Regions from separate parts of the Streptomyces sp. NPDC043952 genome, predicted to be linked through region 3. Evidence: riboswitches for the same ligand, from Rfam matches in the RefSeq annotation. Region 3 holds a riboswitch; each other region holds the start of a gene.
What was found. A riboswitch is a leader RNA that binds a small molecule or an ion and turns the genes downstream of it on or off. The one in region 3 is predicted to bind cyclic di-AMP.

Region 1 (2,255 bases), on a different contig from region 3:
GCATCTCCAGCAGGTCGGCGGCCTCCTGCTCGGTCGGCTCGGCCACGCAGGCGCCCGCGTGCCGGCGCGTCACCACGAAGCCCTCCGCCTCCAGGGTGCGCAGGGCCTCGCGCACGGGGACGCGCGAGACGCCGTAGCGGCGGGCGAGCACCTCCTCGGTGAGCCGGCTCCCGCGTTCGAGGGCGCCGGCGATGATATCGTCCCGGATCGCCGTGCACACCGATTGCGCCGGAATACGCATGACAGACCTCCGCCTTAATGCCCGCGACACGACGCCGACGACGAACGCGTGTTTTCCGTGACTCTATTCCACCGGGCCGCAATTTCCGACGGCGGGCCTCGATCCATGGATATTTTTTGGACAGGGCCGGGCGAGAACGTCCGGGAAAGGCGAAAGCCCCGGCCGGGAGGGCGGGGCTTTCGGTGCGTGCGGTCGGTCAGACGTTCACGCCGTGGCCGCGCAGGTACGCGACGGGATCGACGTCGGAGCCGTAGTCGGGGCCGGTGCGCGCCTCGAAGTGCAGATGCGGGCCGGTGACGTTGCCGGTCGCGCCGGACAGGGCGATCTGCTGGCCCGCGGTGATCCGCTGGCCCACCGTGACTCCGATGGACGACAGATGGCCGTACTGGGTGTACATGCCGTCGGCCATGCGGAGCACGATCTGGTTGCCGTACGCCCCGCCCCAGCCGGTGGAGACGACCGTGCCGGCGCCGACCGCGTGCACGGGGGTGCCGGTCATCGCGTGGAAGTCGATACCGGTGTGGGAGCCGGAGGACCACAGGGAGCTGCTGGCCTTGTAGCCGGTGGACACGTAGGAGTGCGCGATCGGGGCGACGAAGGCGTTCAGCCGCTTGCGCTCGGCCTCGCGGGCGGCGCGTGCCCTGGCCTCGCGGGCCTCCTTCGCGCGCACGGCGGCGGCTTTCTCGGCCGCCTCGTGCTCGGCGATCCGCTGCTGGGCGACGGCCTGGGCGTCGATGTGCTCGGCGAGGTCGTCGCTCGCGGTGAGCACCGGGGTGAGGCCGGTCTGCTCGACGGGGGTCTCGGCGGCGAGCGCCGGGGACGCGGCGAGGGTGCCGATGACACCGGTGGTGGTCAGGGCCGCGATACCGGCCGCCTGGGCGGTGGTGCGCTTGACCCGGCCGGGCTTGCGGTGCTTCCCGGTGGCGCATGCGAACGCCATGTGCGTGGCTGTTCCTTTCCTTCCCTCTCGCCTACCGGGTTAGCTGACGGGTTAGGAGCAGGAAGGTCTCCTACGGGCCCCGCACTCGCGCGCGGACGGGCCCGATTCACCCCAGGGACAGGTGGGTCCCCGGCTCCCCTGGCTCGCGCCTCGGGGACTCGGCGATGGCTGTCCGGTGCCGCGGCTGCGGCGCACTGCCCGACGGACAACCCGGACGACGCTAAGCGGACCGGCCGCCAATCCTCAAACAGAAGGCGGCTTTTGTAGCGCATCCCACAGGGCAGACGGGCAACCTCCGCCCCAATCCGGACATCTTGGGAAGAGAGTGGAACAAAGTGGGGCCCTGACGACCCGTAGGCCGTCAGGGCCCCATCGCCGTCAGGGCCCATCCCCTGTCGGGGCCTGATCCGCTGTCCGGGCACCGCCCCCAGGGGGCTGCCCGCGCGGGTGGTTACTCGGCCGACACCACGGCGACCGCGCCGATTCCCAGCGCCTCCACCGGCGCCTTGATCTGGGACGCGTCGCCCACGAGAACCGTCACCAGGCGGTCCACCGGGAAGGCGTTGACGACCGCCGCGGTGGCCTCCACGGTGCCCGTCGCGGCCAACTGCCGGTAGAGCGTCGCCTGGAAGTCGTCGGGAAGGTGCTGCTCCACCTGGTCGGCGAGCGTGCCCGCGACGGCCGCCGCGGTCTCGTACTTCAGCGGCGCGACCCCGACGAGGTTCTGCACGGCGACGTCCCGCTCGGCGTCGGTCAGGCCCTCCGCCGCGAGGGTGCGCAGCACCTTCCACAGGTCGTCCAGCGCCGGGCCGGTGTTGGGGGTGTCCACGGAGCCGCTGATGGCCAGCATGGAGGCGCCGTTGCCGTCGGGTCCGGAGCGGAGCACCTGCCCGAACGCGCGCACACCGTAGGTGTAGCCCTTCTCCTCGCGCAGCACCCGGTCCAGGCGGGAGGTGAGGGTGCCGCCGAGGCAGTAGGTGCCGAGCACCTGGGCGGGCCACACCCGGTCGTGCCGGTCCGGGCCGACGCGGCCGATGAGCAGCTGCGTCTGGACGGCGCCGGGCCGGTCCACGA
Region 2 (2,255 bases), on a different contig from region 3:
TTCTGGCACACCGGCGGCGACAAGCTCGTCTACACGACCGACGCGGGCGCCGCACGGGTCACCCGTCTCCTCGGCGGCGCCGCCGACGTCGTCGCGCTCGGCCCGGAGCTGGACTGGCGGGCCCTGCTCGGCCACCTGCGGGCCGAGCGCGGGGTCGGCCGGCTGATGGTGGAGGGCGGCGCGGCCGTGCACACCCAGCTCCTCCAGCAGGGCCTCGCCGACGAACTCCAGCTCGTGGTCGCCCCGCTGATCGTGGGCGATCCGGCCGCCCCGCGGCTGTTCGGACCCGGCCGGTACCAGGAGGGTCGGCTGCGGCTGGTCGAGTCCCGCCGGATCGAGGACGTCGTCCTGATGCGCTACGAGCCCACCGCGCCCGGCACCGGACCGGTGCTCACCGCCGCCGACCGGCACTGGCTGCGCACCGCCTGCGAGCTGGCCGCGCTGTGCCCGCCCTCGCGAACGGCCTTCAGCGTCGGCGCGGTCGTGGTCGCCGCCGACGGCACCGAGCTGGCCCGCGGCCACTCCCGCGAGGGCGGGGACCCGGTGGTGCACGCGGAGGAGGCGGCGCTCGCCAAGACCGACCCCGCCGACCCGCGGCTGCCCGGCGCCACCGTCTACAGCAGCCTGGAGCCCTGCGCCCGCCGCGCCTCGCGCCCCGCGCCCTGCGCCGAGCTGATCCTGCGGGCGGGGGTGCGCCGGGTGGTGACCGCCTGGCGGGAGCCGGACACCTTCGTGGTGGCGGCCGACGGCACCGGGGTGCTGACGGCCGCGGGCGCCGAGGTCGTCGTCCTGCCCGAGTACGAGCCGCTGGCCAAGGCGCCGAACCGGCATCTGCCCGGCCGATCCGGGGGCCCGTCGTAACCGATGTGCTTTCCGCCCTGGTGATGGCGTACAGTAGAGACATCGCCGCGGGGTGGAGCAGCTCGGTAGCTCGCTGGGCTCATAACCCAGAGGTCGCAGGTTCAAATCCTGTCCCCGCTACTGATGTCTCAGGGCCGGAATCCAGTTCATGGATTCCGGCCCTGGGTGTTTTCCGGGCCTCGAACGGGGGGTTACCCCCCGTGACCGTTCGACCGCCCAGCGCATAACATCTGAGTCACCATCAAAAACCGGGTGACTCGTGAACGGCGGTCAACTCGCCCGGTTTGGCGGCCCGCTGGGCGGTAAGTCCACGGGTTTGAACCTTAATGATCAAGCCGAACGGCTTGGAAAGTTCCCCTCCGGTCTATTAACGTTCGATAACGCAGCGCGGTCGTCCCAGCCGTCACCCGAGGCGGCTCCGTGCGCACGCGCCGAATCCCGCGAGGGAACCGGGGAACCACCACCTCTGGGGTGAATCACGCGGACACCACCGCGGACTCAGCCGAGTCCACGAGCGGTATACGCGCGTAGGAGACCTTCCTGCTCCGAACCCGTCAGCTAACCCGGTAGGCGGAGGAAGGAAAGGAGCACGCCCCCGTGGCGTCCAACCGGCCCGCCCCCGAAGCACCGTTCGTGCCCGCTCAGCGCGCACCCGAGTCGTTCGGCCCCGGCCCCGAAGGCGACGGCCCCTGGGAGGAGTGGAACCCCGGCGAGGAGTCCGTCGCCCCGGTCCGCGGCCGCCACCGCGTCGCCAAGCAGCGCGGCGGCTTCGCCCGCAGCTCCACCGTCCTCGGCGTCGGCGTGATCGCCGCCGTCGGCGCGGGCGGCATCGCCAGCGCCAACCCCGGCAAGCCGCCGGTCTCCGTCTCGATGCCGGACCTGCCGGACGTCTCGGTGCCGCACCTGTCCACCGTCGAGCACTTCCTCGGCGACGACTCCGCCGAGACGCCCAAGGCCGAGACCGCCACCGCGCTCACCGACCTCGGGCGGACCACCGAGGGCGCCACGGACACCGGCGCGGGCGAGGCCCTGCGCAACCGGATCATGGCCCAGGCCGAGCAGCAGCAGGGCCAGGCCGACAGCAAGGCCACCGCCGCGATGGTCGCCGCCGCCCAGCAGCAGAGCGACGCGGCGGCCGCCAAGGCGGAGAAGGAGGCCGCCGCCAAGGCCGCCGACGCCAAGGAGCAGGCGGAGGCCGACGCCAAGAAGGCGGCCGAGGCCAAGCGGCTGGCCGCGCTCGCCAAGCAGTACACGCTGCCCGTCGTCTCGTACACGATCACCGGCACCTTCGGGCAGCCCGGCGCCATGTGGTCCTCCGGCTACCACACCGGCCTCGACTTCGCCGCCCCCACCGGCACCCTGATCAAGGCCGTCCACGGCGGCACCATCACCCA
Region 3 (2,255 bases):
CCGACCTGGACGGGACGCTGCTGCGCGGCGACGACACCGTCTCCGAGCGCTCGCTGGCCGTGCTCGCGCGGGCGGCGCGGGCCGGGGCCCGGCACCTGGTGGTCACCGGCCGCCCGGCCCCCAGAGTGCGCCCCCTGCTGACCGCCCTCGGCGCCACCGGGCTCGCGGTGTGCGGGCAGGGCGCGCAGCTGTACGACGCCGCGTCCGGCCGCATGCTGTGGTCGGTCCGGCTGGACCGGGAGCTGGCCGAGACCGCGCTCGGCAAGATCGAGGCCGAGACGGGCCCGGTGTTCGCCGCCGTCGACCAGGACGGCACCGACGGGCTCACCCTGATCGAACCCGGATACCGGATGCCCCACCCGACCCTGCCCGCGGTCCGGGTGGCCCGGCGCGACGACCTGTGGCGGGCGCCGATCAGCAAGGTCCTGCTGCGCCACGCCACCTTGTCCGACGACGAGTTGGCGGCGGTGGCCCGCTCGGTCGTGGGCTCGCTGGCCACGGTCACCATGTCGGGGCCCGGCACCGTGGAGCTCCAGCCGTGCGGGGTGACCAAGGCCACCGGGCTCGCGCTGGCCGCCGAGCGGCTCGGGGTCCCCGCGGAAGGCGCCGTGGCCTTCGGCGACATGCCCAACGACATCCCGATGTTCCGCTGGGCGGCGCACGGCGTCGCGATGGCGAACGCCCACCCCGAGCTGAAGGCGGTCGCCGACGAGGTCACGGCGTCGAACGAGGACGACGGCATCGCCGTCGTCCTCGAAAGGCTGTTCCCGGCCGGGTGACCGGGAGCAGCGGTGGTGCCACGGCCCTCAGGGGCCCGGCGACGGTCAGTAGGCGCCGTTGACGTTGTCGATCGAGCCGTAGCGCGCGGCCGCGTAGTTGCAGGCGGCGGTGATGTTGGCGACCGGGTCGTAGATGTTGAACGACGTCCCGGCCACGTGGTACGCGTTGAAGGTCGGGTCGATCACCTGGAGCAGACCCTTGGACGGTATGCCCTTGGCCGCGTTGGAGTCCCACAGGTTGATGGCGTTCGGGTTGCCCGAGGACTCGCGCATGACATTGCGGTAGATGCCGTTGTAGGAGCCCGGAATGCCCTTCTGGGCCATGATCGCGAGGGACTCGCGGATCCAGCCGTCGAGGTTGTTCGGGTACCCGGCGGGCGTGGTGGCGGCCGACGTCGTGCCGGTGGTGGCGGACGCCGTGGCGGCGCCCACCAGGGGCATGGCGAGCACGGCCGCGCCGGTGCCGGCGACGGCGATCAGGCGGACGAGACGGTTGGCACGGGTGCGGCGCGGCTGAACGGCAGCAGACATGGGGACGTTCCTCTCCTACGCCTGCGAGGTGAGCTGTCGGGTTCGGGCGGGGAGGTGCCCGGCCGTGCCTGGTGAGAGGCGTGGCTTGACCCCAAGCCGTCCCGGTGCGAACACGCGGTGCGGCGCGCTGTGTCACGCGCTGCGCCATGTGAGTCGTCCGGTCCGGCGACTTACCTGGGTCCCCCGCTCCTGCCGTACGAATGAGTTCGTCGATGGGTGTACGGGCGGCGGCAGGATTCGGCGTCCGCCCGATGGCTCGGGAAGGTATGCGAGAGCGCATGCCGGGAACAAGCGCGGAATTGTTATATCGAGGCATTTGACCTTGATCAGCAGCCTATGGGGTACTTGATCCTTTGCGAATGCCAACGCTCAACTCGCTTGCGCGACAAGGCGTGCGGAGGTGTCGGCGGGCCGCCCGCGGGAACGCGGTCGGGTGACCCAATTCACGAAATGGCAAACTGTGGAAAATCGGGCATGGGGGATTCGTCCCCCGGCGGGGTGGAGTCGGTGCTCCGCCCCTCTCGGGATCGCGAAGAAGTTCCCGAAGGTCCCGATTACCTGTTAAATCGATAAATGTCCGTTGTGATGATTCGACCGGGGGTATGCCAGTCATGACCCGATACGTCCCGGACTGGACGGGTGGGCGCAGGGTGGGCGCTCTCGGTGATCGAAACCGGACCGGATACGCTGACTTGAGTGATGGCAGCGACCTATCGACAAACCGCGTAATCGCCAGCAGACACCAGCAGACAGGAGACCCCTCGTGACCGTCGTCGGGCCGTTCGGGCTGAGCGTGCGGGACCAGGCTCTCGAAGCCGATGTCCAGGCCGGATTGGCGGCTGTCGAGGAGGGCCTGCTAGAGGCCACCAAGAGCGAGGTCCCCTTCATCACGGGGGCCGCGCAGCACCTCGTACGGGCCGGTGGGAAGCGCTTCCGACCACTGCT

Region 1: it holds a riboswitch for cyclic di-AMP, as region 3 does, so the genes downstream of both, AC069R_RS16510 (M23 family metallopeptidase) here and AC069R_RS28040 (transglycosylase SLT domain-containing protein) in region 3, are expected to answer to the same signal.
Region 2: it holds a riboswitch for cyclic di-AMP, as region 3 does, so the genes downstream of both, AC069R_RS28385 (M23 family metallopeptidase) here and AC069R_RS28040 (transglycosylase SLT domain-containing protein) in region 3, are expected to answer to the same signal.

Annotation. Positions count from the first base shown of each region.
Region 1 covers NZ_JBWKES010000012.1:80,141-82,395, forward strand. Annotated here, with positions in the region: gene AC069R_RS16505 (GntR family transcriptional regulator) at 1-241, opposite strand, end outside; gene AC069R_RS16510 (M23 family metallopeptidase) at 438-1,181, opposite strand; cyclic di-AMP (ydaO/yuaA leader) riboswitch at 1,195-1,355, opposite strand; gene AC069R_RS16515 (M16 family metallopeptidase) at 1,633-2,255, opposite strand, start outside.
Region 2 covers NZ_JBWKES010000035.1:46,746-49,000, forward strand. Annotated here, with positions in the region: gene AC069R_RS28375 (dihydrofolate reductase family protein) at 1-861, shown strand, start outside; tRNA gene AC069R_RS28380 (tRNA-Met) at 908-981, shown strand; cyclic di-AMP (ydaO/yuaA leader) riboswitch at 1,281-1,449, shown strand; gene AC069R_RS28385 (M23 family metallopeptidase) at 1,459-2,255, shown strand, end outside.
Region 3 covers NZ_JBWKES010000034.1:45,819-48,073, forward strand. Annotated here, with positions in the region: gene AC069R_RS28035 (HAD family hydrolase) at 1-779, shown strand, start outside; gene AC069R_RS28040 (transglycosylase SLT domain-containing protein) at 825-1,310, opposite strand; cyclic di-AMP (ydaO/yuaA leader) riboswitch at 1,314-1,532, opposite strand; gene AC069R_RS28045 (polyprenyl synthetase family protein) at 2,074-2,255, shown strand, end outside.